Regions from separate parts of the Photobacterium minamisatsumaniensis genome, predicted to be linked through region 2. Evidence: riboswitches for the same ligand, from Rfam matches in the RefSeq annotation. Region 2 holds a riboswitch; each other region holds the start of a gene.
What was found. A riboswitch is a leader RNA that binds a small molecule or an ion and turns the genes downstream of it on or off. The one in region 2 is predicted to bind lysine.

Region 1 (10,518 bases), on a different contig from region 2:
AGCGTGATTTACCGCATGCAATGATTTCTGGGGGCGTCTCGAATGTTTCTTTTTCATTCCGAGGCAATAACTATGTACGCGAAGCGATCCACGCTGTTTTCCTTTACCACTGCTTTAAACATGGTATGGATATGGGGATCGTCAACGCAGGCCAGCTGGAAGTTTACGACAATGTGCCCGATAAGCTGCGTGAGGCGGTTGAAGATGTTGTACTGAATCGCCGTGATGATTCAACAGAACGCTTATTGGACATTGCTGCTGAATATGCCAATAAAGGTGTCGGAAAAGAAGAAGATGCTTCCGCGCTAGAATGGCGTACATGGCCTGTTGAAAAGCGGTTAGAACATGCGTTGGTTAAAGGTATTACTGAATTCATCGTTGAAGATACCGAAGAGGCCAGACTTAATGCTGAAAAACCACTAGAGGTCATTGAAGGGCCTCTGATGGATGGCATGAATGTGGTGGGTGACCTGTTTGGCGAAGGTAAAATGTTCTTGCCGCAAGTCGTTAAATCTGCGCGGGTTATGAAGCAAGCGGTGGGGCACTTAGAGCCCTTTATCGATGCCGCTAAGCAAGCTGGCTATACCAACGGTAAGATACTACTCGCTACTGTAAAAGGCGATGTTCATGACATCGGTAAAAATATTGTAGGGGTTGTATTGCAGTGTAATAACTACGAGATCATTGATCTTGGCGTTATGGTTTCGTGTGAAAAAATTCTTAAAGTCGCCAAAGAAGAAAACGTCGATATTATTGGTTTATCGGGATTGATCACGCCGTCACTCGATGAAATGGTCCATGTAGCCAAAGAAATGGAACGCCAAGGTTTTGAATTACCATTACTTATTGGTGGTGCGACAACGTCAAAAGCCCATACTGCGGTTAAGATTGAGCAAAATTACCATCAGCCTGTGGTTTACGTAAATAATGCCTCCCGTGCAGTAGGGGTATGTAGTTCATTGCTGTCAGATGAGCGACGCCCTGCGTTTGTTGAAAAGCTTGCGATTGATTATGACCGTGTTCGCGAGCAACATAGCCGTAAGAAGCCTCGAACTAAACCTGTCACCTTAGCGCAAGCGCGAGAAAATAAAGTCGCGATTGATTGGGATAGTTATACCCCGCCAGCACCTGCTAAACCGGGTGTACATGTGTTTGATGATTTTGATGTTGCGACACTACGACGTTATATCGATTGGACCCCATTCTTTATGACTTGGTCATTAATGGGTAAATATCCGGCTATATTCCAACATGAAGAAGTAGGTGAAGAAGCACAGCGCCTTTTTAAGGATGCGAATGTATTGCTTGATCGTGTTGAAAAAGAAGGATTGCTAAAAGCTCGAGGTATGTGTGCTTTGCTACCTGCGAGTAGCGTTGGCGATGACATTGAAGTTTATACTGACGAATCTCGTACTCAAGTTGCAAAGGTCTTATATAACTTACGTCAACAGACCGAGAAACCGAAAGGTTATAACTACTGCTTATCTGATTATATTGCCCCGAAAGAAAGTGGTAAGAAAGATTGGGTAGGGGCGTTTGCGGTGACGGGCGGCATTGGTGAGCGAAAGCTTGCTGATGAGTATAAAGCGCAGGGTGATGATTATAATGCCATCATGATCCAAGCGGTTGCCGACCGTCTTGCCGAGGCTTTTGCCGAATATTTGCATGAGCAAGTACGTAAAGATATTTGGGGCTATGCGGCTGATGAGAACCTTTCTAATGATGATTTGATCAGAGAGAAGTATCAGGGGATCCGTCCAGCACCGGGCTACCCAGCTTGTCCTGAACATACGGAGAAAGGCAGCCTTTGGGAGCTGTTGAATGTCGAAGAAACCATTGATATGTCTTTAACGTCTAGCTACGCAATGTGGCCAGGTGCATCGGTTTCCGGTTGGTATTTCTCACACCCCGATTCACGGTATTTTGCGATCGCTCAGATCCAAGACGATCAGCGTGATAGCTATGCTGATCGTAAAGGCTGGGACTTGTTGGAAGCTGAAAAGTGGCTTGGGCCAAACTTGCAGTGATAAAGCGGGTACATGTATATGAGAAAGGCGCTCTTTGAGCGCCTTTTTTGTATTGTAAGTATCTGAGCTTTATCGTTATTCGAAGAGCTCTTTGTGCAGTACCTTAATCACATCTTTTGAGTCGCTCGTCTTAACGAGGAAGCAAAGATTGTGTGGGCTTGCGCCATAGCAAATCATACGTAGATTATAATCTTCGAGGGTGTTAAACACTTGCTTAGCTGAGCCTTTAGTTGAGCTCATCTGGTTACCAATAAGTGCGACAAGGCAAAGGTCTTGTTCGACTTCAACACGACATAATTGACTAAGGGCTTCAATCGCTGCGTCGGGTAAACTTGGTGCGCCACCACTGGTATCGGTTTGATCGAGTGTTAAAGAAACACTGACTTCAGAGGTCGTGATCAGATCGACGGATATTTTGTGTTCAGCCAGTATGCGGAATACTTCAGCGAGGAAACCATAGGCGTGAAACATATTTAGGCTGGTTAAGGTGACCATCGTTTGATTGCAACGTAGGGCTAGAGCTCTAAATAATGGCGCTTCTGAAACACTTTCTCTTATCCAAGTTCCACCTTGCTCTGGTGCTTTTGATGATCCAATAAAGACGGGGATCTGCTGGCGAACTGCGGGCAGTAATGTTGATGGGTGGAGGATTTTCGCCCCAAAATTCGCCATTTCAGAGGCTTCGCTGAAACTGATTTCTTGAATTGGCTTTGCATTGGCAGCAATACGTGGATCTGTGCTGTACATGCCCGGTACATCGGTCCAGATCTCAAGAGTATCAGCACGTAACGCTTCTGCGATAAGGGCGGCACTGTAATCACTGCCACCACGACCAAGTGTCGTGGTGTTACCTTGCGCGTCGGATCCGATGAAGCCTTGGGAGACGATGACAGTGTCAGCGAGTAAAGGTTGTAGTTGGGTCTCAGCCTGTTGCTGAATTGTTTCTATGTCAGGGATCGCTTTACCGAACTGGCTATCGGTTCGCATGACTGGGCGAATGTCGAAACGCTGTGCGTTAGCACCCATTTCGGTCAGTATTTGGCTAAATAAGTGAGTTGAAAGTAGCTCACCGTGTGACACCAGTTGATCCGTTAACGCTTTAGAAGGCTTGGTAGCCGCTTGTTCAGCCAGAGCAGCAACATTATCCAGTAACATTGCGATTTCGGCAGAGACTTTGTCGGGTTGTGACAGGTTACTGATAATAGTTTGATGAGTGACTTGAAGTTGCTGTAGCCGTTGTAAGCGTTGTTCGCTATCTGCAATTCCATTTGCGAGTTCAACCAAAAGGTTGGTGACGCCAGAGCACGCACTGATCAAAACAACCCGGGCTGCAGGGTTATTTTTGACAATGGCTGCACTACGGCTCATGGCGGCATGATCGGCTACGCTGGTGCCGCCAAATTTCGCTACAGTAATGGGTGGAGGAATAGGTGTAACATTATCTATGATGCTCAAAGCGAGTCTCCCAGTTTAAAATTATAAAAACCAATACAGGGGAATGACTCGGGATGTAGATCCCGACGACCATGTCAGGAGAGCAATAAGGTAGGATTGCACACGTATGCACAATAACCAGAAGCTCCCCACTCTTTTATTCAATATAAAAAAGTGACAGCTAGAAGGATTCAACCTTCTTAGCCGATATGGCATGCCCCCTGTCATGTCATATCTCGGCGCTACTCCCCCTCTCTAGATTGCTTCGGGGTGGGGCCCCGCAACCGTAGATACCTGGGTAACGCTCCTCTTCTGTTTTTACCTTGATGATATTCTCACATCAAGGTGAACAAAAAACGATCTCCATTGAAGCGGATTTGTTATTACCTTGTCAATTGTTGCTTGAAAAAATATGTAAAAAAAATGAAAGAAATTGTATAGTTGAATAAGTAAAGCGGGGTTGGTTGAATTATAAACGCTATAAGCATAACCAAGAGAGACCTGATATAGTCGTTGAGTACCTTACAACAATAGGCCGATGCCAACTTAGTTACTATCAGGGAGAATAAAGAATGACAATAGGTAGTTTTTATCCACCGCAGCGCACTTTAATGGGACCAGGCCCATCTGATATTTACCCTCAGGTTTTGCAGGCGCTAAGCCGTCCAACGATTGGGCACCTTGACCCATTGTTTATTGGCATGATGGATGAACTTAAACAGTTGCTTCAGTATGCTTTCCAAACTGAGAATACATTTACTATTGCGGTATCTGCGCCGGGTAGTGCAGGCATGGAAGCATGCTTTGTTAACTTGGTTGAGCCTGGCGATAAAGTGATTGTCTGCCGTAATGGTGTGTTTGGCGACCGCATGCGAGAAAACGTTGAGCGTTGTGGCGGCGTGGCTGTCATGGTTGATTGTGCATGGGGTGAAGCTGTATCGCCAGCGTTGGTCGAGAAGACCTTGAAAGAGCATGCTGATGCCAAGGTTGTTGCCTTTGTTCATGCAGAAACCTCTACGGGGGCACTCAGTGATGCAGAGGCGATTGCTAAAATTGCCCGGCAGTATGATTGCCTGACGATTGTGGATGCGGTGACATCGCTTGGTGGTGTGCCACTATTGGTGGACGAATGGCAGCTCGATGCCGTGTATTCTGGCAGCCAGAAATGTTTATCGTGTGTGCCGGGCCTATCGCCATTAACCTTTTCGGAACGAGCGGTTGAAAAGATTCAAAGCCGTACGACCCCTGTGCAAAGTTGGTTCTTAGATCAAAGCTTGGTATTAGGCTACTGGAGTGGTGAAGGTAAGCGTAGTTATCACCATACAGCACCAGTAAATAGCTTATATGCACTGCATGAAGCATTGGTGTTGTTAAAGAATGAAGGGTTGGAAAATGCTTGGCAGCGCCATAAAGATGCCCACCTTGAATTACGTGAAGGGCTAGAGAAGCTTGGAATTGAATTCGTGGTTAATGAAGCTGACCGCCTACCGCAATTGAATGCGATATATATCCCACAGGGCGTTGATGATGCCTTGGTCAGAAAAAACCTCCTAGAACGTTACAATCTAGAAATTGGCGCTGGTTTAGGTGCCCTTGCTGGCAAGGCGTGGCGTATTGGCTTGATGGGGTATGCTGCAAGAAGTGAAAATGTGGCTCTCTGTTTACGTGCTCTAGAAACGACATTGAAATAAGCATGATCAAAATAAAAACGGCTACCTTCGGGTAGCCGTTTTTGTTTATATTTTTAGTTATTCACTCGTCGGGCTTGCTGCCGATTTAGGAGCCACTTCTGGTAAATCGAATGATCTTCCAGGAAATAAATAAAGCGCTTCTTGTTGGATCTGCGTTGCAAGATTCAACTGATCAAGATGAACATATGCTGCGATTAAGTTGGTATAAAGGGCTGGGCGAGGCCACAGTTTGGCTTTATTCTGCGCCCAATGAATATATTCATTGATCAGCTCTGGATTATTGGTTGCGGCCCCAAGTTGTAACTGCGTTAAATGTAAATTCCATTCGAAACGGTTCTGCCAAGCCCAAGGGTTATTGACGCCCATAAGGTAATCAATATTCACAGGCTGGGTGGTTTCATATTTTGTTAGCAGGTAGCCCGAATACAGCGTTGTTGTCATATAGCTGGTAACAATGAGAGGCAGTAAGATTACGGCTGTTTTTATCGAGGCTACATAATGCAGCTTAAGCTTATGGTACTTTGCGGTTAGGTTATCGACCCAATAAATAAGGATGATAAAAATAACCCAGTGCACTAGTGAGTGATAGAACGGGTACTCAAGTTGTGAGTGTAGGGTGATAGGGAAAAACAATCCTATCAACGCTAACTGCGTACCATCGCGGGCTTTTTTGACTTTAAAAAAGACAGCCGTCGCTGCTATCAGTAATGCAATAAGAGGAATGATCCCCCCTTCGGCAGCCCAATAGGCTAATTCATTGTGCGGGTGGTCCAGTGATGCCATCCCATAAGGACGCTCAGGGTTTTCATCATGCCATTGGGCTGTTTGAACGATATAACCGACTTCAAACTTCCCATAGCCATAACCTGTTAGAGGTTTGTTGAAGAACATCTCTACAGCTTGGGGGATATGCATGGCACGGGGGCTGACTAAACTGAGGCGCTCTTCTTTTGGCTCCCAGCCCGTTGATGAATTAATGTTCCATGACACACTTAGGCCTAAGGCGATCATTAATAACCACATTCGGCATTGGGCTTTTGCTGCAAAGCGATGTAGGTATGGCAATATTAATACTGTGCCGACGGCGGCACTCAGCCAACCGGTTCGCGAACTGAGAACGACGAGAATCGGTAATATGACGACAGGGGTGAGTAATAAGATCAATTGTTGCCATGACCACTTTCCTCGATACATCGGGATACGCGCTAATAAATAGGCGGATAAAATTAACCCTGTTGCAAGGAAGCTCGCCATTACATTTGGCTGTTGGAAAATACCATAAGGGCGGTTAGCAAGGGTGTCGTAACCAATTGGATTACCGGGCTCAAGCAGAAAGAACTGTACCCAGCCAAAGAGGGCTTCAATCCAAACGCTAAGCAATATCAGCCAAAGTAAACGCTGGCGCTGTTTTTGGGTAAAGGCAAATTGCTGTAATCCTACAAAGAAGAGGAAACCTGCCCATATCCCTAAGATCCGAGGGGTGCTTTCGGCAACGGCGGCATTGGGGTAGAACAAAGGAAAACTGAGCATTAAACAGCAGACAAAAAGCACTAAGGTCAGGCGAGAGTATCGCCATATACGTTGTCGGCAGATTTCGAGTAACCCAAACGCAATAGCAAAACTAAAAGGAATCCAGCTCGCGGCATTAAAAGAGAGTTCTAATCCGGCCCCCCCTGGATTGTGTTGGAAGTAGTGCATCGCAAGTAAAAACAGACACCCCATGGAAATCAAAAAGGGTTTGATCATCGGTTTACTGATCCTCTGCTCGGCTAACTTGGTGCCTTGTACTTGTAACACTGTCATGGTGGTTCCAATCGATATCGCGAGAATTAAAATGTAAACCGGGCTTCATTGCCCGGCTTACAACGTATTACCAATCTGTATGGATGTGACTCATTTGATTGGTATTTGATGGCTCTCTGCTGACTATTCTACTGGGACGAGAGCAGGTAGCAAAGGTTTCAAGAATCGCGCGGTATGAGATCCTTCAACCAGAGCGACTTGCTCTGGAGTACCCGTCGCAATAATTTCACCACCGCCGTAGCCACCTTCTGGGCCTAAATCGATGACCCAGTCTGCGGTTTTAACCACATCGAGATTATGTTCGATAACAACAATGGTATTGCCATGGTCACGTAAGCGATGTAATACCGTCAACAATTGTTGGATATCATGGAAGTGCAACCCTGTCGTTGGCTCATCCAAAATATACAGGGTTTGCCCTGTATCTCTTTTGGATAGCTCACGAGCAAGCTTAACCCGTTGGGCTTCACCACCGGATAAGGTCGTTGCTGCCTGGCCTAGGCGGATATACGATAAACCGACATCGACTAATGTTTGGAGTTTTCTTGCAATAGCTGGAACTGCATCAAAAAATTCGCGTGCATCTTCAACCGTTAACTCGAGCACTTCATCAATGGTTTTACCCTTATAGCGAACCTCCAGTGTTTCTCGATTGTAGCGTTTCCCTTTACAGGCATCACACGGCACGTAGACATCAGGAAGGAAGTGCATTTCCACTTTTATTACGCCATCACCCTGGCAGGCTTCACAGCGTCCACCTTTCACATTAAAGCTGAATCTCCCTGGCTTATAACCACGCGAACGAGATTCCTGTGTGCCTGCGAATAGCTCACGGATAGGCGTGAAAATGCCAGTATAAGTGGCAGGGTTGGAACGTGGCGTTCGACCTATTGGGCTTTGGTCGATATCAATGACTTTATCGCAATGTTCTAAATCTTGAATTTCTCGATAAGGAGCCGCATCGCCAGACGTTGCGCCATTAAGCTGGTGGTGGGCGATTTTGAAAAAGGTATCATTAATCAGTGTTGATTTGCCTGAACCAGACACACCAGTAATACAGGTCAGTAGCCCTACCGGAATTTCCGCATCAACATTTTTCAGGTTATTGCCAGTTGCACCCAGTAATTTGACGGTTTTTTCTGGATTAAAAGCGACCCGTTGAGCAGGGACTTCAATCGCCATTTTACCGCTCAAGTATTGGCCGGTCAGCGATGCTTCTGAGGCGAGAATGTCTTCAAGCTGACCTTCTGCAATGATGCTACCACCATGAACACCTGCACCTGGGCCGATATCAATAACATGATCTGCGGTACGAATGGCATCTTCATCATGCTCAACCACGATAACGGTATTACCAAGGTCCCGCAAATGGGTCAGGGTTTTGAGTAGGCGTTCATTATCACGCTGGTGGAGACCAATCGAGGGTTCATCCAGTACATACATGACACCGACTAGCCCTGCACCTATTTGGCTTGCCAGTCGTATCCGTTGCGCTTCCCCTCCCGACAAGGTGTCAGCACTGCGTGATAAGTTGAGGTAGTTAAGACCCACATTAACCAAGAAATTTAAACGGTCACCAATTTCCTTGAGGATCTTTTCTGCAATTTGGGCTTTTTGCCCGCTCAGGTTTAATTGACCGAAGAAGTCCAGTGCTTCGCTAATGCTCATTTCACTGACATGCGGCAAGGTGGTATCGGCAATAAATACATTACGTGCTTCAAGGCGTAAGCGTGAGCCGTCACAGCTAGAGCAGGGCTTTTTTGACACAAATTTAGAGAGGTCTTCTCGCACAGAGTTAGATTCTGTTTCGCGATAACGGCGCTCCATATTGTTCAGGATGCCTTCAAATGGATGGCGACGTACTGTGATGTCACCACGGTCATTAATATATTTGAATTCTATCTCAGTCTTGCCTGAACCACTGAGGATCACGGTTTGTATTTTTTTCGATAGTTCATCAAACGGTGCTTCGACGTCAAAATCATAGTGTTCGGCTAATGACTTTAGCATTTGGAAATAATAGAAGTTACGTTTGTCCCAGCCCCGAATCGCCCCGCCAGAAAGGCTTAGCTCGCCATTTTGTACAACGCGAGCGGGATCGAAAAATTGCTGTACCCCTAAACCATCACACGTACCACATGCACCAGCAGGGTTATTGAACGAGAATAAGCGAGGCTCAAGCTCTTGCATGCTGTAACCACAATGCGGGCAAGCAAAGTTGGCTGAAAAGACAATTTCTTCACCGTCTTCGCCCGACATTGGGCTAATGACAACGGTGCCTCCCGATAGCTCAAGTGCGGTCTCGAAAGATTCTGCAAGGCGTTGTTGAAGATCGTCTCGCACCTTGAAGCGATCGACTACTACTTCAATTGTATGTTTCTTATGGAGCTCAAGCGTTGGAGGATCGGAAAGATCGCACACTTCGCCATCAATTCTGGCGCGAATATAGCCTTGAGCCGCTAAATTAGCCAATGTCTTAACGTGCTCCCCTTTACGTTCTTTCACGATAGGGGCCAGCAGCATCATCTTGCTACCCTCTGGTAACGCCAGCACGTTGTCCACCATTTGGCTTACCGTTTGGGCGGCGAGTTCAACATGGTGGGTCGGGCAGCGTGGCTCACCTACTCGAGCATATAGCAAGCGTAGGTAATCGTAGACTTCAGTGATGGTGCCTACCGTCGAACGAGGGTTGTGTGACGTTGACTTTTGCTCGATAGAAATGGCAGGAGATAAACCTTCAATATGGTCAACATCAGGCTTTTCCATAAGAGATAAGAACTGACGAGCGTAGGCCGATAACGACTCCACATAGCGACGTTGCCCTTCGGCATAGAGGGTATCAAAAGCTAATGACGATTTACCTGAGCCAGATAAGCCTGTGATCACGATTAGCTGGTCCCGTGGCAGCGTAAGAGAAACGTTTTTGAGGTTGTGGGTTCGGGCGCCCCTGACTTCAATTTTATCCATATTCTATGAGCTTTATTGACTGACTGATGAGTTTTGCATTATTGCATAGCCGCAGAGGGCATGAAAGAACAGGCTGTATAAAGATACAGTGAACTGTATACATTTTATGCGAAGCCTATATACTAGGCAGCCGCTATATTTGCGTCAGATAACACAGCTTCAACTCTGTTCCCGATGGGGGGAAGCATGATAGACTGCGCGATTAAGTATAAACTTTGAATAGCGACCGCTGAGATAATTTCAGGGTCGGTTATGAGATCTGGAGTGAACTATGGCCAGTCGTGGCGTAAATAAAGTTATCCTTGTTGGTAACTTAGGTAATGACCCGGAAATCCGTTACATGCCAAGTGGTGGTGCAGTAGCAAATATTACCATTGCTACCTCTGAGTCATGGCGCGATAAGAACACCGGCGAGCAACGTGAAAAAACAGAATGGCACCGAGTTGCTCTGTTTGGCAAGCTTGCAGAAGTTGCTGGTGAGTATCTGCGTAAGGGTTCTCAGGTTTACATTGAAGGTCAACTACAGACCCGTAAGTGGCAAGATCAGAGCGGCCAAGACCGTTACACCACAGAAGTTGTGGTTCAGGGCTTTAACG
Region 2 (10,518 bases):
TATTTAAAGATATACCTGCGGGCAGTTATTTTTACTTTGTTCATAGCTACGCCATGCCAGTCTTTAATATGGAAAATAGCCAAACCAATGGCGGCCGTACTATAGCCCGTAGTGATTATGGCAATGCCTTCACCGCCGCAGTGCAGAGCGGTAATTACTTTGGCGTACAATTTCACCCAGAGCGTTCAAGTAAAGCAGGCTCACAGCTGATTCAGAATTTTCTTGAAATGTAAGGACACCAAAAGGATTTGTTATGATTATTCCCGCGCTAGATTTAATTGAAGGTCAGGTTGTCCGCCTGTTTCAAGGTGACTATGGCAAGGTAACCGAATATAAGGTCGACCCAGCCGAGCAATTTAATCTCTATCATCAAGCTGGTGCAAACTGGCTTCACCTCGTTGACCTTACTGGTGCCAAAGATACTTCAGCTCGTCAGCTTGATTTAATTCAGCAGCTACTTGCCAGCACACCAGCCAATATTCAAATTGGTGGTGGTGTTCGCACCGAGCAAGACGTCGCAGATTTGCTCAATGCTGGCGCACAACGTGTCGTAATCGGCTCCACGGCGGTTAAACAGCCTGAGCTTGTTAAAGGCTGGATGGAAAAATATGGTCCTGAGCACATCGTGCTAGCACTGGATGTCAACATTGATGCTAACGGCAATCGTAAAGTCGCAGTATCTGGCTGGCAGGAAGATTCAGGAGTGACGATTGAAGCACTACTGGACGATTTTCTCAAAGTCGGATTAAAGCACGTGCTGTGCACCGACATTTCACGCGACGGTACACTGGAAGGTTCTAACGTAGAGCTGTACATCGATCTGTGTCAGCAATACCCGCAAGTACAGTTTCAATCATCTGGTGGCATTGGCTCACTGGATGATATTGCTGCCCTGAAAGGCTCCGGCGTGGCAGGTGTCATCGTTGGTCGTGCGCTATTAGACGGTAAGTTTACTGCAGAGCAAGCTTTTACTTGCTGGAATGAATAAGGCAAAGGAGTAACACCATGCTAGCAAGACGTATTATTCCCTGCCTTGATGTCCGTGACGGTCAAGTCGTGAAAGGCGTGCAGTTTCGTAACCATGAAATCATCGGTGATATTGTACCTCTCGCCAAACGCTATGCCGAAGAAGGCGCCGATGAGTTAGTTTTCTATGATATTACCGCGTCGAGCGATGGTCGCGTAGTGGATAAGAGTTGGGTCGCCCGTGTCGCAGAGGTGATCGATATCCCATTCTGTGTCGCAGGTGGGATCAAGTCAGCTGAAGACGCGAGCCGTATTTTGCAGTTTGGGGCTGACAAGGTATCAATCAACTCACCAGCTCTGGCCAATCCTGAACTCATCACCCAGCTTGCTGATAAGTTTGGTGTGCAGTGCATTGTTGTTGGTATCGATTCGTACTTCGATGCCGACACGGGTAAGTATCAAGTCTACCAATTTACTGGTGACGAAAGCCGTACCAAAGCAACACGTTGGGAAACCCGTGACTGGGTTGAAGAAGTTCAGCGTCGTGGCGCAGGTGAAATTGTACTAAATATGATGAACCAAGACGGCGTTCGTAATGGCTATGACCTTACCCAGCTGAATATGGTGCGCGATGTTTGCCATGTGCCACTTATTGCCTCGGGTGGTGCCGGTGAAATGGTGCACTTTGCCGATGCCTTCAACAAAGCGAATGTTGATGGCGCATTAGCAGCTTCAGTGTTCCATAAACAAATCATTAATATCAATGAACTTAAGCAATACCTGAAACATCAAGATGTGGAGATCCGACTATGAGCCTAACAAGCAGTATTAATTGGGATAAAGTAGACGGATTAGTCCCTGCTATTGTCCAAGACAACACCAGTGGCCAAGTCTTAATGCTTGGCTACATGAATGACGAAGCGCTAAACAAAACGCTTGAAACCAAGCAAGTGACATTCTGGTCGCGTACCAAAGAACGCCTTTGGACAAAAGGGGAAACCTCTGGCAATGTGCTGCAACTAAAAAGCATCAAGCTCGATTGCGATCAAGACACATTACTAGTACAAGTTGACCCTATTGGTCCAACTTGCCACTTAAACACTACGACCTGTTTTGATGGAGATAGCGCGCAAGAAGGCGAAGTACAACAGCCAGCCTTGGTGTTCCTTCATCAACTTGAACAAGTCTTATCTGCTCGTAAAGGTGCAGATCCTGACTCTTCATACACCGCAAGCCTTTATGCCCGCGGTACCAAACGTATTTCGCAAAAAGTGGGCGAAGAAGGCGTTGAAGTCGCGCTTGCGGCAACGTCGGGTGACAAGGCGGAGTTAGTTAACGAATCAGCAGATCTGATTTATCACCTTGTTGTCTTGCTACAAGATCAAGGGCTATCGTTGGCGGACATCACGAAGCGTTTAGAAGAAAGACACAACAAAGCATAACGCTTGCTGTCCACGTCACGAACAAGACGACCTCATAAGCAAAAACAGCCAAGAGAGTGGCTATTGGCTGTTTTTCTTCCCAACATCAGCGTCTAACTTTGGTGCGATAAAGAGAATAAGACAGCGCTAAAAATAAACAAAAGCTCGCTGGAACATACAACGCATAAAATTGAAGGTAATTAAAGGAGTAGGCCCCAAGCGCACCGCCAGAAATAAAGCCCAAGATAATTAACAGAAACAGTAATGCCTTTCTTTTATCAAATTGCTCACCCCTTATTTTTGCGCCAAGCATAATGCCTAAATCGGTAAATATTCCCGTCACATGCGTGGTTCGAATGACGGCACCACTATATTTGGTCGCGAGTGCATTTTGTAGTCCACAAGCCGCAGAAGCCCAATAGAGCCCACCAAAAGAGTTTTTAGTTAACAAATAAGCGGCACAAAAAAGAAAAATGGCTTCTAACGTCAGTACACCACTGTAATTACGACTTAACTTTAGTGTGCCACCATGTAGAAAGTAGCCTGATATTGCAGAGCCAATAAGAAAACTAAATATGATCGCAAATAAATAAAATACATCACTCATTGAAGAGTTTACAAACCCAGTGCCTACCAATGTCGCTGTACCGGATAAGTGTGAAACTGATTGATGCTGGAAACCCAATAACCCTGCAGCATTAATAAAACCAGCAACCAATGCGAGTACGAAAGCCCCAGACTCGACCCAACGGGGTAATTTAGATATCACGATATTCCTTAGATTTCAGGCCTCGTTTAGCGATATAGAGATGGCTAAATTTAGAGCGTGAGAAAAAGTGGGCTATCTTAAATCTGTTCAAGTAACTTGTTAAGTAATAATTATTGAGCGTAATACTCCCCAAAAACATCACCTCGGATAACTATGCGCTATTCTCCGGATAAAACATCAGCTTACCCGCATATGCATAGTTATGAGTAATTTTACATGGCAAAATCAGAAAACTAAGATTAAGAAAAGTGGGAGAATTTACGAGGGAATAAATAAATAAGCCTCACGATTGTAAGGCTTATTTGTTTAAAGAAGCGAGTTAAACAAAAACGTAAGTGAACGGCTTACATTACATTCATCATTATTTGATTAACGACCTAGTGCTTCTTTGTAGTGTTTGCGACACACTGAGACATAGCGATCATTACCACCAATCTCAACTTGATCACCATCGGCAATTGCACGGCCAGTTTCATCTTGGCGGATCACCATATTTGCTTTGCGACCACAATGACAAATGGTTTTTAACTCAACCAACTTATCTGCCCAAGCCAGCAAGTAGCGGCTTCCGTCAAACAACTCACCACGGAAATCACTGCGTAAGCCATAACACAACACAGGAATATGGAGCTTATCGACGACTTCAGTTAATTGATATACCTGCTCTTTGGTTAAGAATTGGCATTCATCGATTAAAACACAGTCTATCTTTTGTGCATGCTGAATATCTTGAAGGCGTGCATACAAGTCATCGGCTGAGTTAAATAATTCAGCTTCTTCTTGCAAGCCAATACGTGAGCTAACTTTACCTTTGCCAAAACGATCGTCGATAGAGGCAGTAAAAATGACAGGTGTCATTCCGCGCTCGCGATAGTTAAAAGAAGACTGTAACAGTGTGGTTGACTTACCCGCATTCATTGCAGAGTAATAGAAATACATCTGGGCCATTAAGCTTCCCTAGTCATACGATTGGTGCATAAAAACTGCCGAGATGCTACAGAAAAGCCATAGAAATTGAAAGGAGCAAGCGCAAGAGTCAGCACATTTCTTACAATTTTCATCGCGTTCTACTACTCATGCCGGCCAGTCATTAAGCAGCGCTTTACGGTGAGCGATTGTAGTTATTCACCCTAAGCCGTAACCATAAAAAAAGCCTGCAAAACGCAGGCTTTTTATTAACAATGTGGTTTAAGCAATTAAGCTTTCGCTGTCGCAACTTGTGGGCGACGAGACAACCAAGATAACGCTACACACGCTAAGATAAAGGCGAGTGTTGCCGTCATAAAGGCCACAGCAAGTGAACCTGTAAAGCCTAATACTAAGAAACCAATCGACGATACAACAGCCACAGACAACGCATAAGGTAGCTGAGTAGATACGTGATCGATATGGTGACAGCGTGCGCCCGTCGACGACAAGATAGTCGTATCAGAAATCGGAGAACAGTGGTCACCAAAAACTGAACCGGCTAGTACAGCGCCCAGCATTGGTAGCATCAGCATAATATCGGTTGCCGCTGCTAAGTCACCAGCGATTGGCAACATAATACCGAACGTACCCCATGACGTACCGGTCGAAAATGCCATAAAGCCAGCAAGCATAAATAAGATAACAGGTAGAAACATTGGGTTAATGCTACCTTCAACCAAGGTTGATAGGTATTTACCTGTTGCCATGTCACTGATCACGCTACCGATACACCACGCAAACAATAAGATCAGAATCGCACCAAACATTGACTTAGCACCAATCCACAATGTTACAGCAACATCTGAAGCAGGAAGACGCTGACGCAGCACTGGAATAAGGGCAGCAATAAATCCGATAGTACCACCATAAACGAGTGACATACCTACATCGGTATTTTCAAAAGCGCCAAGAAGGTTAAATGCTAAACCATCAGCTGCAAGTGCTTGGTATCCTGTAAAGATCATAAAGAAGAAAGTGGCAAGGATAAGAGCAACAATTGGCATAACCAAATCAGAAACACGGCCATTTTTGCTTTCTTCAATTTCTAGCTCGTCATTTAAGTCTTTAGCACGCTTGTCTTCATCACCTTCATCGAAGCCGCGGCAATGACTCGCGTTTAGCTCATGCTTTCTCATTGGGCCCACATCAATCTGGAACCAAGCCACAACAAACACCATGATCAATGCAAAGACAGCATAAAAGTTCATCGGAGCCAACTGAACAAACGCGCCTAATGGCGTATATTCAGTCACACCATGTGATGCCAGAATGCCGCCAATCAACGTAATAATGTATGCACCCCAGCTTGATGCCGGCATTAGTACACACATTGGTGCAGCAGTTGAATCCAAAATATAAGCAAGCTTTGCACGTGAAACGTAATAGCGATCTGTCACTGGGCGCGAAATCGAGCCAACAGCTAAACTATTGAAGTAATCATCAACAAAAATGAAGACACCCAAGAATGCTGCTAATAACTTCGCACCACGCTTACTTTTAATTTTAGTCTGCGCCCACTCAGCAAATGCTCGTGTACCACCAGAAAGCGTTAGCAATGCTGTCGTCATTCCTAACAACACCAAAAATGCAACAATGCTCATATTCCAGCTATTAATAGCACCGTCATCGATAAATAGTCCGAATGCCGTTGTACCAATATAACTAGCTGTGTTTCCAATAGAAAAGTCTGTCAGCAAGAATGCACCAAGCACTACGCCAACACCCAAAGACACTAAGACGCGTCGGGTTAAAATCGCAAGAGCCAATGCTACCAAAGGTGGTAACAACGACATTGAGGAATGTGAAAAATCTACAATATTCATGATCTCTACTACAACCGATCCTGGTTGGAGATCTACTGTTGGCACGACATCATGTCGTGATTAAGAGAGTGTAAGGAAGAGAAGTTACCCTTTTCCGACTCCACAGTAGCGCTCCATAGTTAATGTAATTATATACTATGGCAGTGCTGTCCCTATTCGGTGACAACCCCAGCAAACAAAGTTCGATAGCTTTATTTACTTCGGCATTAGCTCCTTTCATAAACCCTCATCGGAATCACCTCCGGTTTATTACTTATAGATAATGCGCCTCTACCCTTAGTCAAGGAATGGTTGATTCTACGGAATAGAAATCCGATTGCAACAACTTAACGTGAAAAAATTAACAGAAATAGTGAATAGTCTTGCTACTATGGTTAAAAAAGAAACAATGGCGAAGTGATGTTAAAAATAATTTAAAATACGCTTTTTAATATGAAACAAATGGCAAACATAGTCACAAAAAAAGTCTTTTACTGAAGGATCTGACTGTAAATACCCATTACAATTTATTACAAATGAGAATTCTCCCCGCTAAATACAAAAAAAACAAATCAAGAATACATTTTTTATTTGTCATTCACTGATTAAAAGTATTATTATTGCAATTATAGAATTGTCACTGCTATTATTATTTTTATAGTTTTAGACCAACAGGAAATAAAAAAATGTCTGATGCAATGAAAGCACTATTGAACCTTCGTAGTCTTCGCGCACTTTCTCGTGAATATTCTCTAGAACAACTTCAGGAAGCACTAGAAAAGCTTCAAACAGTTGTTACTGAGCGTGAAGAATCTGAAGCTGAAGAAATCGCGAAAGAAAAAGAACGTACAGATAAACTAGCTCAATACCGTGAAATGCTTCTAGCTGATGGTATCGACCCAGAAGAATTACTTTCTAGCCTAAATAAATCTCCAAAAGCAAAACGAGCTCAGCGTCCAGCTAAATATAAGTTCATCGATGAAAACGGTGAAGAAAAAACGTGGACTGGTCAAGGTCGTACACCAAGCGCATTGAAAAAAGCACTTGATGAAGGTAAGTCTCTAGAAGATTTCGAACTTTAATAACTTTACTCTTGTTGTTAAATTCTAATAAAAACCCAGCTTAAAGCTGGGTTTTTTGTTTCTAACTCATTAAATAACAACCATTTAGTGCTTACAGGGCACATTGTAAAATCATTCACAGTATGAATTGCTTGCCTTTTCACCCTGTTTTTTTTTCTTAAACATTGTTATATTCCTTTACCGCACTCAGTTATTTCCGTTTATATATATAGATTAATATATTCACAAAGAATAACCTTTCCTGACACGTCATTGCGCGACAGGTATAAAAAACCAGACAATGAAGTCTGGTTTAGTCTGCTATGTAATTGCTGCGTATTGTTAGCGTATCTGATCTGCTAAGTGACTCACCGCTAGTGCAAAATAGTGAGATCGATTCCATTTGAGTAACGACTGATAGTTACCATAAACCAAATAAGCCCTGCCTTTACCATCATCTGGTTGAATAAGCCAAGCGTCTATATCAACTTGAGGTAATGCTTGCCCATTAAGGCGCCTAACACCTTGCTCTTGCCAATCAGAAAGGGATCGGCCCTTCTCTTTATCGGTGCCTAATGCATCACGGTTAATACTATTTGGAATGCTAACTTGGCGCCCCCAAGTATAATCATCATTCCAACCAGCCTGCTTTAAGTAATTAGCGGCAGAGGCAAAAACATCGGCTTCTGTTTGCCAAATATCAACTTTCCCGTCGTTATTACCGTCAACGGCATAAGATAAAAACGAGGTTGGCATAAACTGTGGCTGCCCCATTGCTCCCGCCCATGAACCTTTCATATTTTCTGGGCTGATATGTTTGGCATCTAATATTTCTAATGCCGCCATAACTTGGGTACGGAAGAAGGACTCTCTACGCCCTTCGTACGCTAATGTTGATAAAGCTTCTATAACATTATAATTTCCCATTAAGCGACCGAAATTACTTTCAACCCCCCAAAGGGCAACAATAAACCGTGGTTGTACACCATATTGTGTTCCAATCCGGTCGAGTACTGTTTTATGCTTTTGATAAAGATCATTAGCTTGTTTTACTTTCCAATCGGGTACCGCTCTTGGGATATATTCATCCAGCGTTAATTTTCGCTCAGGTTGGTTTTTATCCGCTTTTACAGCACGCTCAATAAAAGTAATTCCGTCGAAAGCAGAATTGATAATTGGCTCTGAAATTCCTTTTTCTTTAGCTTCTGCTTTTAGCCCTTCAACATACTTATTGAAGCCATCATCTGCAGCCATTGCTGCAGATGAAAATCCTATTCCTAGGGCCACTAAGGCCGATATCAATCGCTTTTGCATACATTTACCTTTATGTATTTTTTGCTGCTTTCTCAGCTTTATACTCTTCAAGCAAATTCGTTATAGGAGGCGGAACTTGCAGATAATACCCCGTACTACCCAATGCCGCCTTTACCTTCTCTATATCAGCTTGAGCTAACTTCCGCTCACCTTCAAGTTTCAGCACCATCACAAACTGAGGTATACCAAAGGTTGTCATCAACTCTTGTGGTACCGCAGTAAAGTCATCTTTCTTATTAATGTACAAATATGTACCGTCTTTTTTCGGGCTTTTATAAATAGAACACAACATACGAATCTAACCTATTCGTTATAATGACTCATCATTCAGACCACAATATCAAAGAATCATTCCCTTCCTAAGGGCAATCTACCATTTGGATGAGACGGTTGTCTGAATTTCCAACGCAAAAGCAAGGATAGCTTGCTGATATACGCTTGGGAATATAACATGCTAAGTACCTAGAGATAACGTACCCGAACGGCTAATTTAGCGTCAGTCGTCCTACTTATATGGCAAAGACAGCAGAATTTAAAGGAGGGTCATTCACCCTCTCCGCTCTCCACCTAGTGGATAGCGACATAGAAAAAGCAGCCGACTTTTTAAAAAAGAAAGTCGAACAGGCACCTAATTTTTTTGCTGCTGCACCTGTCGTTATTGATATCAGTCAGGCAGGAAATGGCATTGACTTTTTACGGTTAAAAGAAAGTGTGCAACTTGCAGGTATGATCCCTGTTGGCATCAGCGGCTGTAAAGGTGCTGATCGACAAGAAGCGGCTAAAAAGGCCGGCTTTGCCATCATGAATGCAGCCAAACAAGTAAATGCCGCTGAACCAATGATGGAGCCAACAAGAATAATCCGAAACCCGGTACGCTCTGGCCAACAGATTTATGCAAAAAATTGTGATTTAGTGGTAATGAGCCATGTAAGCGCCGGCGCTGAAATCATTGCTGATGGCTGTATTCATATTTACGGTACATTACGTGGGCGTGCAATTGCAGGTGCAAATGGCCAGCAACAGGCCACAATTTTTTGTAAAAACGTCCAATCAGAACTAATCTCGATAGCTGGTAACTACTGGTTAAGCGATAAAATTCAGGACGAATTTTGGGGTAAAGGTGTCGTTATCTCACTTGCTGAAAATAATTTAAACATAGAGCATTTGGCTCTATAACGTTTGATAAGGAATTAAAGATGGCACGTATTATCGTTGTTACCTCTGGTAAGGGTGGCGTGGGTAAAACAACCTCAAGTGCAGCTATTGCATCAGGCCTTGCCTTAACGGGCAAGAAAACAGCGGTGATCGATTTCGATATCGGCCTGCGTAATCTTGACCTGATCATGGGCTGTGAACGCCGAGTAGTATATGACTTTGTTAACGTGATTAATGGTGAAGCAAACCTTAATCAAGCATTAATCAAAGACAAGCGCGTGGACAACCTTTTCGTACTACCTGCTTCTCAAACTCGTGATAAAGACGCGTTGAGCAGGGATGGGGTTGAACGCGTATTTAATGACATGGCTGAAATGGGCTTTGAATTCATTATTTGCGATTCACCTGCAGGCATCGAAACTGGTGCGCTCATGGCATTGTACTTTGCTGACGAAGCCATTGTGACCACGAATCCTGAAGTCTCTTCTGTGCGAGATTCTGACCGAATCCTAGGTATTCTAGATTCCAAGTCTCGCCGTGCTGAAAATGCCGAAGCCCCAGTGAAAACGCATCTGCTACTCACTCGCTATAACCCGGCGCGTGTCACCTTAGGTGAGATGCTAAGCGTCACTGATGTGGAAGAAATTCTCCATATCCCTCTTTTAGGTGTTATCCCTGAAAGTCAGGCAGTCTTAAACGCATCAAACAAAGGTGAACCCGTTATTTTCGATAAAGAATCTGACGCCGGCATAGCATATGAAGATACTGTTGCTCGCCTGCTTGGAGAAGAACGCCCATTCCGTTTTCTTGATGAAGAAAAGAAAGGCTTCCTAAAACGTCTATTTGGAGGGTAATGAACTATGGCTTTGCTAGAATTCTTCCGTCCCAAAAAAACAACAACTGCGAGCTTAGCCAAAGAGCGGCTACAAATTATTGTTGCTGAGCGTCGTTCAGGTGATCACAGTACGCCAAGCTATTTACCTCAGTTGAAAAAAGACATTTTGGACGTGATCCGAAAATACGTTGAGATCCGCCCTGAGCAAGTAACAGTCAACTTAGAC
Region 3 (10,518 bases), on a different contig from region 2:
CGATGCTTGAAAGAAAAGTCGAAGATGGCTTATTGCAGGTGTTGGGTGAAGAGCAGGTAGGGATGATCGCATTCTCACCATTAGCTCAAGGTGCGTTAACGAATAAATATCTACAAGGGTTACCGGAACAAAGCCGTGCAAATAATGATATTTCATATTTTGACCATCAGTTATTGAAGCAGCAACGCCCAATCATTTCAGCGCTGTCTGATATTGCACTATCGCGAGGCCAATCACTGGCGCAGATGTCATTAGCTTGGTTGCTTAATGACACGCGAGTCACGTCAGTATTGATCGGTGCAAGCAGTGTGAAGCAGTTATCTGAAAATGTCGCAGCTTTGGAGCGTAGTGATTTTACCGAAGATGAACTCATTCGAATAAGAACAATCCTAGAGCCGTAGTTTTCGTCTAAATTTGAACTCTATAGTAATCAGCTTATTTGACATAAAAATGTTAGCTAAATGCTTGGTATCACTTTTAGTTCGAAACTCGAAAATGTTCATTATCGTGCTCGCACGCTTTCATCTGGCAGGCTGAACGAAATTGATTGTTTCGGCATATAATAGAAACCACTCTAGAGCCCCTGACTTTTCAATGTTTAATGCCTGCCGCCGTGAATTCCATTTTCAATAGATACAAAAAAGCCCAGCATAACGCTGAGCGAAAAAGTATGTCTAAAAGAAAGACACAATTAGCGAGTCAAACTTATACCTATCGATATAAGTTGGCGGTCACTCCTATCAATACACAAGAAGATGACCTGTAACTAAAACAGATAGATATTAGATATAGTCAGTGATGTCGAGCGTCTGCCCATGCATATCGCCTTCAACCGCTGCGACATAAGCTTTCGCCGTATCGGAAGCGGAAACACCACTTTCTGTATCCATACCCATCATAGCCATTGTTTCCTTAACGAACACTGGCGCAACTACATTTAATTTTAGTTCATCTAACTCCAAAGCTGCTGCTTTTACATAACTTTCCAGTGCTCCGTTAGCCATACTGATTGCTGCGCTACCCGGTATCGGCTGACGAGACAGCACACCAGAAGTCAGAATAATGGCCCCATTCTTAGTCACATATTCACGGCCGATACGCACCAGATTCACCTGCCCCATTAATTTATTTTGCAGCGCAAGTTGGTAATCATCATCGGATAGTGCATGCAATGGTGCAAAGCTCGCTTGGCCTGCGGTAGAAATCACCGCGTCGACCCGACCAACGAGTTCAAACATCTTACGAATTGACTCTGCAGAAGCTAAGTCGACGCTCACATCACCAGAAGAAAATCCAGCAATCACTAATTCATGCTGATTCGATAAACATTCTGCCACAGCCTTGCCAATCGTCCCGTTGCCGCCGATAAGAAGTATTTTCATGTTGAGCTCCAAAGTCATCTGTTTTGTCATTTTGTGACGCTGGATATAGCTTATCTTTGTGCTTAAAATAGAAAAACAACCTCAAATAGAAATCACTTTTCTCATGGAAAGAAAAATAGACCTGTTCAAAGCCATGCGCACTTTTCTTACGGTCGTCGAGTGTAATAGTTTTAGCGTGGCCTCAAGGCAGCTGAATATCGTCACTTCTGCTGTCAGCAGACAGGTGAGCGATCTTGAAAAACACTTTAATTGCCAATTACTCTACCGTACCACCCGCGCCATGAATCTAACCGCAGAAGGTCAATACTATCTTGATGAGTTCAAAGCCGTTATCGCCAAGCTCGATGCGCTTGAAGCCGGTGCCTATGAAAGACAGCAACGTATTGCCGGACACCTAAGGCTTACGGCACCCGCTAATTCTGGCCGACTCGGAGTACAAAAACAGATCAGTGAATTCTTAAATCAGCACCCAGATGTCACCCTGTCTTGGTTATTGGTGAACCGCTATGTCAATTTAGTCGAAGAAGGCGTTGATATTGCTGTGCGAGTTGGAGAGCTGGCAGATTCATCATTGGTAGCAAGAAAGATTGATCGAATGGAAATTCTATTTGTTGCAAGTCCAGCCCTGATCCAGCAACACGGCCTACCTTCAGACCCAAAGGATTTCATGACCCTGCCTTGTATTGCTGATAGTTCAAATCGTCAGCCTGGTAAGTGGAAATATCTGGATAATCGTAAAGAGCACCAAATTAGCATCAACACAGTACTTGAAGTAAACCAAGGGGATCTCGTTGCCGAGTTTGCGACTCTCGGCCATGGCTTTGCACAATTACCAAGGTTCATCGTACAGCCCTACCTTGATAGTGGCCAATTAGTCACTGTTCTCAATGACTTTTGCTTGGAAGCTTTACCTGTTTCGCTGGTCTACCCTGCTAACCGACTCGCGAACCCTGTAATCAAAGCCTTTACCCAACATGTTATAAACTCTTCCCCCATCAGTCGAAGCAGCAGAGATTAACGGTTAACTCGTTGGCGAGTCGCATGCCGCTGGGTATCTTCATCCACGATATCCCGGATTGCAGCCAACAGTGGTGATTGATCGGTATATTGCTTGCCATAACTCAAGTTAAAATCATAATCGAGATCGACTGCATTCAGCCCCTGATTATGCTGGATCATTGTTTCCAGCTTATCTAACCCCTTCGCTATTTTCGCTTCGGGGCTCTCAGCCTGTTCATATTCATCCCACAGCTCTAACATCTCTGCTTGCAAATAGTTGGGGAGTGGCTTCATCAGAGTCAATAAATCCTCACGCTCTTGCAGCGACTTATCAATGTTTGGGTCTTGGTCAACCGCAGCAATATCTCCTGAAATCGCCTCACCCAAATCATGGATCACACACATCTTCATCAACCGCGAGTGATCAATGTCTGGTAATGCATCTTCAAACACCATTACCATCAAGCACAACCGCCACGTATGCTCTGCTGTACTCTCCTGACGGCCATCACTGGTATAAGCATTTCTCAGCGTATTTTTTAATTGTTCAGCGTGACGTAAAAACGCCAATATTCCGTGCCTATCTTTACTGTTCATCGCCACTCCATAAGCTCATAAGTCAATGAATTTAAATCAGTGTAAAGGTTCATTCGAATATTTAGAACAACATACTCAACATCAGGTGATGTTCATTTCATCGCCACCTTCTTACACTAGCTTTAAATAATACAGAAACACTACTTTTAATCGCCGTCTGCACTTATGGACGAGTTCGGCCCAAAAGGAAAACGTTATGAGCAATACATTGGTTAAACAGACACTTTCATCCGCGCCATCATGGTCACCACTGATGTTACGCATCCCTGCTGGTATCATCTTCATGGCGCACGGCGCTCAAAAGTTATTTGGCTGGTTTGGTGGTCATGGTCTTGAAGGCACAGGCAAGTGGATGGCATCCATTGGTCTTGAGCCAGGATTTCTGATGGCACTGATGGCTGGTGGTGCCGAATTCTTTGGTGGTCTATTTATTCTAGTTGGCTTGCTAACTCGCCCTACCGCATTGGTATTGGCTGTAACCATGGTTATTGCTATCGTTACCGTACACCTTGATAACGGTTTATTCATGTCTAACGGCGGCTATGAGTTTGGCTTGGCGCTGTTGGCGATGTCGATTTCATTGGCGGTATCAGGCGCAGGTAAGCTAGGGCTTGATAATCTGTTACTACAAAAACGCCACCAGCAAGGCTCTGCAGCAATCATTTAAGCCGTTATCGACTACCTCCCCTCCCCCTTGTATAAATGAAAGCCAGAATATGCTTATTCTGGCTTTTTATTTTGCTCATAAAACCATACTCTTAGCATTTCAATAATGAAAAAAAGAAACTTGAAGAATTGCTAGCTGCTTGCGTTCGCAACAAGGAAAACTGCATGAGCAACACCATCGACTTAAGCCTGCTAATAGAACGAATCTCTGCCGCCGATACCGATTTACAGCGCCAGATCTTTAATGAGCCAGAAATCCAACAGCTGGAAGCTGGGGCATTCGCAACCCTATTCGAAGCCCTTCCCCTCGACCAGCGTATGGAACTTTGGCGCCAACTACCACTGAACGACCATGTTGACGTGTTAACGGCAATGCGCGCCGATACACGTGAGTGGGTGATCCAATCGCTCAGTGAAGCTGAACTCGATCTCGTCCTCGCCAAGCTCGATAACTTGTCATTGATAGAGTGGGCAGACTCGCTACCAGAAGAAATCATTGAACGCGCCATTGAGCTGCTGAGTAAAGAAGATCTCGAACTGTTTGATCGCGCAAACCAATACAGCGAAGACCAAATCGGCCGTTATGCCAATCCGAAGGTCATCTCATTGCCTCAGGGGATCTCGGTTAAACGAGCCAAAGTATTACTTGAACGTTATGGCTTCCAATATCCAGCCTCTATCTATGTAGTTACTCGCAGTAAAAAGTTTGTGGGGGCAATCAACTACCAGCAGTTAATAGAAGCAGAGCCACACCAAAAGCTCAGTAATATTGCCGACACTGAATGCTTGGTTTTAGAAGATGACGCCTCGTTAGCAGAAGCCGTTGAAGCGATAGAGCACAGCCAGCGCATTGGCTTACCTATCGTCGATGAGAACCTAGCCTTAGTGGGAGAAATTGACCTCCACCTTGCACTTGACTTAATGCGTGAGAGTTATGAAAGCACCTTAATGGCCAATGCGGGTATGAGTGAAGAGGATGACTTATTCGCCCCTATAACCAAAAGTGCCAAAAGGCGTGCGGTATGGCTGGGGATCAACCTCATGACTGCGGTGCTTGCGTCGATGACCATCAGCTTGTTTGAAGATGTCATCGCTCAAGTCGTAGCACTCGCGATCTTAATGCCCATTGTCGCTTCGATGGGTGGCATTGCGGGTAGCCAAACCTTAACCTTGATGATCCGTGGTATGGCACTAAACCAAGTCACTGCGGGTAACCGCTGGTCATTACTGCGAAACGAATTTGGGATAGGCTTTCTCAACGGCGTGCTATGGGCGGTATTAATAGGACTGATGGCAGGCCTATGGTTTCAATCACCCACTATTGGCATCATCATTGCGGTTGGGATTGTGGTGAATATTATTACCGCCGCCCTATTTGGCGTTCTGATCCCCGTTGCGCTGGAAAAACTCAAACTCGACCCAGCTTTGGCTGGCTCGGTTATTCTGACAACGGTCACCGATGTGGTGGGCTTCTTCGCTTTCCTCGGTACCGCCAAGCTATTACTTATCTAACACCAACAAAAAAGCCGAGTGTCATCAATACACTCGGCTTTTACCTGTTTATTCAGGCGGAATATTATTAACGCGTAATTACCATATCATCTGGTGATAGGTTCGCCGGATTACTATAAAGATTACGGAGCACTTGCTCAGCGCCTTGTGACCACTTACCAAAATACGGAGAAAAATGGTTAAACAGTCCCAAATTATGCGCAATTTCATGTTTCACGATATCAGTATCCCAAGAACATGAACCATTCCCGAGGTTAACCCACGCCTTGTGTGTATCACTATAATACCCACTCACTTCATCATAACGAACATACAAACCTCCATTATAAGGAGCCTGACCTGCATTGGCACACATGCTTCCTGGCTTACTTTCCATAGCAGGATCCCAGAATGCCGTACCAACCGAGAATATAAGGCCGTAATCAATCCCATGGCGGTTATAAAAATCTTCTATCGAGTGAGAATAATCAGGTTGATTACCTGGTTTACTCTCATCACGATACATGGATAAATCATCGTCGATAACTTGAAAATCACCAAACACGTTGCCAAGGAGATTTTCAAGGTTTTGCACCCCACTTAAAATCTCTTTAGGTACACTGCCCCCGCCATTAACCACATAATAAATTGGGATCTGCGATGTAGTATCAAACCGAACGGTTCTTGTGTTTTGTCTTGGTGCCATACCGACATAACTAGGGTTTATGTTAGAGGCCGATATGTACTTCTTAATTTCATTTTCACTCAGCGACTTTTTTTTATCATTCTCTAACTCACAACCGCTTAGCGCCAGAGTACCCGCTAAAAGCATCAAACCATGTATCGCTTTCATTATTATCCTTTAAGGTATTTATTGAACTTCAATGTAAATAACAACCAATTCACACCATGATTATTAAGAATTCCAAATATAAATTAATGATATAAAACAATAAAAAGCATTTCACTAGGCATAAAAAAATCCGAGTGTATTAAATACACTCGGATTCTATTTTCAATCAATCCGTAATTATAAGACGCTCGTCAACGCTGATGAGTAAAAGTCGCGAGCCCTTGCCCATACGCCTTGTGGGTCTTCACCTTTACACAAGGTCAATAAGTGCGGCAATAATTGCCCAGCAAAATCTTCGCTACTTTCTTTTGGTAATACGGTTGGCAAATGGTCAACAGCCTGTACACGGATACCGGTAACATCTGACTCAATGATCGGTTTTGTCAATTTGGTACATTGGCTGTATATACGAATTGGATTATCCGGATTATTCGGATCACAACTCACATCACTGATCATGCTCAAGCGTGGTGATGCACCCAAGCTATCTTTGGTGATAAACGGAGGTGTGCCTTCGGCAAGATAAGCGCAGTTGACCAGAATGTCGTAGTCGTTAATCGCCTTAAACGGTCCACCCGCTTTGGTTTCTTCAATATCCCATCCATCAGCGGCAATACCAAGGTCAGCAAAGAGATCCAGCGCACCACGACCACAGCGACCAAACTGGCCAATCACCAACACACGTGGCTGCTCTGACAAACTAGCAACTTGCTCACGAAGAACAGTGAGGTACTCGGAGCGATCAGGGTAACTACTCACCGCAGGATAAACACCTTTACACTGTAAATGATGAATGAAACCAGATAGGCCAATTGCCGCACCCACGTAGCCTGCCCAGTAACCAAAAGCACTGACTCGTCTGCCAAGTTCATCTTGCAAAAACTCCAGATCGAGGATCTGGCCGCCACCAGCCTGGAAACGAGATAAAATCTGGCGAGCTTCATCTTGGCCTTTAAACGCATGGGCAAAGTAAATATGCTGATGCTTAAGTGCAAAATCGGCTTCCGCTAACTCTTTAAGGCCCAGAATGTAGGCATGCTCAGGTGCCTCGACCCAACTATGAGCCTCTGCAAGCTCACAGCCAACATCGACATAAGCCTGATCGGTAAAGATACGGGTCGTACTCCGTTCGACGGTTACGTTCGCACCCGCAGCAATCAAATCTCGTGCACCACTCGGTGTAAGCGCAGTACGGTGCTCACCAACTTTTACTTCATCTCGGAGCCAAAATAGCGTTTTCATGATAATTCCTTTTTAATTTTAAGCGGGTACTGCAGGGCTATTTGCAGCCTGACGACGCACCATCAATGTAATAAGTGCAACTTGTAACAACCCGGCCAAGATAATGGTGTATGGGCTACGGGTAATTTCTGCAACCATAAAACCAAGGCTTGCTGTTACACCTGTCAAAATGGCATAGGGGAACTGGGTACGGACATGAGATACATGATCACAGCCAGTCGACATTGAACTCAAAATAGTCGTGTCTGAAATCGGCGAAGAATGATCACCTAGCATACCGCCACTCAGCGCTGCGCCAATACAAATCAGAGGGTCGGCACCTAATGCACTTGCGACAGGCACGGCAATCGGGATCAAAATGGCAAATGTGCCCCATGACGAGCCTGTTGCCACTGATATAAAACTACCGATAATAAAAATCAGAGCGGGTAACAAGAATACCGGTAAACGGTCATTCATTACTTGGCTAATATAATCGCCAGTCCCTAGTGATTTACAAATATCGCCTAGCGTCCATGCCAGTAGCAAGATGATCAAAATTAGCATGATACGCTGCATACCCGCGACAAAAGTATTAAAAGCTGCTGATGCGGTCATGGTTTTGGTATAGGCGTAATAAATAATCGCGGTAATGGATGCAATCAAATAACTCGTGCCTAAGGTCGTACGGATCACTGGCCCGCTAATCCCACCATGTAAGTGATAGTTATAGATAAACAGCACGATTAGAGAACCAAACAGCACTGATAGCGGGAACAGGATCAGCGAGATAGAAGCTGATTTAACCGCGCTTGCGTTTGCTGGCTCAATGATAGTCTCGGTACTTTGTTGAGCCTTGAACTCTGCATCAGCCATTGGCCCCCAATCTTTTTTCAGAACCGCGTAAACAGGCACACTGAACAGCGCAAGCAAGGCATAAAGCTGATAAGGAATAACCTGCAAGAAGGTAGAAAAGCCATCGACGGGCTGCCCCATATTTTCAAAAGCATTTTCAATTAAGCCTTGTGAATAGACACCCCAGCTAATAATCGGGATCAATACACAAATCGGAGATGACGTTGAGTCAATAATAAAAGCCAGCTTCTCTTTGCTCAGTTTCAGCTTTTGATAAATCGGCGCAAACATCGGGCCTAAAATGAGCGAGTTACCTGAGTCGGTAAAAAATATACCGATACCCGTCGCCCACGTCGCGAGTTGCGCCTTTATCGGCGATGAAACATAACGGGTCGCCGTAGTTGAAAAAGCTGACATGCCACCACTTTGTTCAACCAAATAAATAAAACCTGAAATGATAGTAATAACAATAATAATTTGCGCATTACTGGTTTGGGCTAGTTGGGTAAACGGTCCATCCGTCAAAAACATCAGGGCGGTATCAACGGGGTGACCTTTGGTAAGGATCAGCATGCCACTTATTACCGCAACACCTAAAGCTAAAACAACATGCCGAGTGGTAAAAGCGAGTATAAGCGCTAACACGGCAGGTACGATGGACAATAATCCGTAATCAGCCATACGTAAATTTCTCCTGTAAAACGATATCAAAATGATAAAGAGGAAGGGTGTTCAGGAGTGTTTTACAGACAAAGGCTTTACAAGATAGGAGCGATAGTTCGTTCGTTTCTAATATCAAATTTGTTGTAGCTCCCCATCTCAGATCTGGCTGAGATGACAGTGTTATTCCTCTTAAGAACAACCCCAGCAGCAAGGATGACAACCTCGACTACTTCGGCACTGACTCCTTTCATTTAGCTTCACTGGCTGTCGGCCTTCACTAAATTACTCATAGGCAATGCGCCTCTACTTTCAAGCAAAGACTGAATAATGTCCTGCTATATAATGAATAAAACATACATCTCTCTAATTCGAATCACCATGCTCGATAAGTGTGATCAATATCACCAAAAATATTTAAGCAAACAAATACCCAACAAAAATCAATCTAAATGGTTACTTTTTAATATCAAACAACGACACATAGAGTAAATACTCATCACTTTAAATTCCCTTTCAATTAAGCACCGAAAAAGAATTCTATTACTTAATCGTTGTAGCATTACAACCTGCAAGCATAACTACGCAAAAGCAAAGAAACACATTCATTCGCGGTGAGGTTATCGCTTGTACAATTATTAAAAATGCCGCTCATCTAAAATGAACGGCACTGAACAGTGGCTACTTTATTTTCAATATTACATTGTCAGCGACCAAAGATTGTAAAACGAAATTCGCCCGACTAGTTCCCCAACCACCAACAAACCACATACCGACCATAAAACAGGTTTACTTGTGTTGTGTTTCAACATGCCATAAATTGCAACACTAATACCGATACAAAGTGCAACCGACTGGATTAGCCATAAACTGCTTTGCTGACTGGATAATATCGGATTAACACTGGTCACAAAGGTCAGGTAATCTGAACGCATAACCAAAGCAGCAAGGGTCGCCACGATACAAACAACCATACCTTGTCGGTATGCCCCAATAACGGCCGCTAACCCACCGCCGGTAATGAGTACCGTTATTAGCATTTGGAACGTGGTATGTGGTGTATCCCATGTCGCGACAGTACTCAGTTGATACACTGATGGGATCATCACAACAAACGCTATGGCAAACAATGCCCCCACCCAACGTAATACTAAACGCTGTTTAGCGGTTCCCGCGCCATAATTTCCAGCAAGCCCTGCCAGTAAGCCAAAGGCGGCAAAACATCCCCCTAACACGATTTCATTACTCATCGGCGAACGGCCAAGACCAGAAAGCAGATTAAATGCGCGCAAAGGGTGCCCTAAATGGAACATCCCCACGATCATCCCAATACTGAGTATTAAAGTGGTCACGAGTAAACTTCGGGATAATTGCTGTTCACTTGTGGCATTCGCTTTTTGACTCAACAGTAAGATCAGATACGCCCCTACCGCTGTTTGCCCAAGCACCGTGAAAAAGACTAAAGGTAACTCATGCATAATTAGACCTCCGCTCTATTTTGGACAGACCCATTGCCGTCACCACTTGGTTTTGCTTTCGAATGAGGATGAATGATCAGATTTGGCTTGGTTAATGCTGCACCGGGTAAGGGCGCGACTTCATTAAAGTTGCCGTATTTCTGTCGTAGCTCTTCAATCGGGCCAAACTCAATGGCTCGCTGTGGACAGGCATCAACACATACTGGCGAGCGCCCCTGCTCTAACAAATCAAAACAGCCATCACACTTGCTCATGACTTTCTTTTCGGCATCAAACTGAGGTGCGCCATAAGGACAGCGCATTTCGCAATATCGGC

Region 1: it holds a riboswitch for lysine, as region 2 does, so the genes downstream of both, lysC (lysine-sensitive aspartokinase 3) here and L4D78_RS00465 (Na+/H+ antiporter NhaC family protein) in region 2, are expected to answer to the same signal.
Region 3: it holds a riboswitch for lysine, as region 2 does, so the genes downstream of both, L4D78_RS11360 (Na+/H+ antiporter NhaC family protein) here and L4D78_RS00465 (Na+/H+ antiporter NhaC family protein) in region 2, are expected to answer to the same signal.

What each region holds. Positions count from the first base shown of each region.
Region 1 is NZ_JAKJSI010000013.1:5,162-15,679, forward strand. It holds gene metH (methionine synthase) at 1-2,027, shown strand, start outside; gene lysC (lysine-sensitive aspartokinase 3) at 2,103-3,395, opposite strand; lysine riboswitch at 3,596-3,781, opposite strand; gene L4D78_RS04965 (pyridoxal-phosphate-dependent aminotransferase family protein) at 4,034-5,152, shown strand; gene L4D78_RS04970 (PglL family O-oligosaccharyltransferase) at 5,210-6,955, opposite strand; gene uvrA (excinuclease ABC subunit UvrA) at 7,079-9,922, opposite strand; gene L4D78_RS04980 (single-stranded DNA-binding protein) at 10,194-10,518, shown strand, end outside.
Region 2 is NZ_JAKJSI010000010.1:12,247-22,764, reverse strand. It holds gene hisH (imidazole glycerol phosphate synthase subunit HisH) at 1-233, shown strand, start outside; gene hisA (1-(5-phosphoribosyl)-5-[(5-phosphoribosylamino)methylideneamino]imidazole-4-carboxamide isomerase) at 254-988, shown strand; gene hisF (imidazole glycerol phosphate synthase subunit HisF) at 1,006-1,779, shown strand; gene hisIE (bifunctional phosphoribosyl-AMP cyclohydrolase/phosphoribosyl-ATP diphosphatase HisIE) at 1,776-2,408, shown strand; gene L4D78_RS00475 (YoaK family protein) at 2,494-3,156, opposite strand; gene L4D78_RS00470 (thymidine kinase) at 3,526-4,104, opposite strand; gene L4D78_RS00465 (Na+/H+ antiporter NhaC family protein) at 4,353-5,948, opposite strand; lysine riboswitch at 6,047-6,229, opposite strand; gene L4D78_RS00460 (H-NS family histone-like protein) at 6,614-7,009, shown strand; gene L4D78_RS00455 (lytic murein transglycosylase) at 7,331-8,302, opposite strand; gene L4D78_RS00450 (YcgL domain-containing protein) at 8,313-8,594, opposite strand; gene minC (septum site-determining protein MinC) at 8,816-9,478, shown strand; gene minD (septum site-determining protein MinD) at 9,499-10,311, shown strand; gene minE (cell division topological specificity factor MinE) at 10,318-10,518, shown strand, end outside.
Region 3 is NZ_JAKJSI010000020.1:123,258-133,775, forward strand. It holds gene L4D78_RS11320 (aldo/keto reductase) at 1-401, shown strand, start outside; gene L4D78_RS11325 (short chain dehydrogenase) at 783-1,382, opposite strand; gene L4D78_RS11330 (LysR family transcriptional regulator) at 1,486-2,400, shown strand; gene L4D78_RS11335 (HD domain-containing protein) at 2,397-2,978, opposite strand; gene L4D78_RS11340 (DoxX family protein) at 3,175-3,645, shown strand; gene L4D78_RS11345 (magnesium transporter) at 3,810-5,156, shown strand; gene L4D78_RS11350 (hypothetical protein) at 5,224-5,988, opposite strand; gene L4D78_RS11355 (saccharopine dehydrogenase) at 6,166-7,230, opposite strand; gene L4D78_RS11360 (Na+/H+ antiporter NhaC family protein) at 7,249-8,745, opposite strand; lysine riboswitch at 8,864-9,041, opposite strand; gene L4D78_RS11365 (dimethyl sulfoxide reductase anchor subunit family protein) at 9,423-10,202, opposite strand; gene L4D78_RS11370 (DMSO/selenate family reductase complex B subunit) at 10,205-10,518, opposite strand, start outside.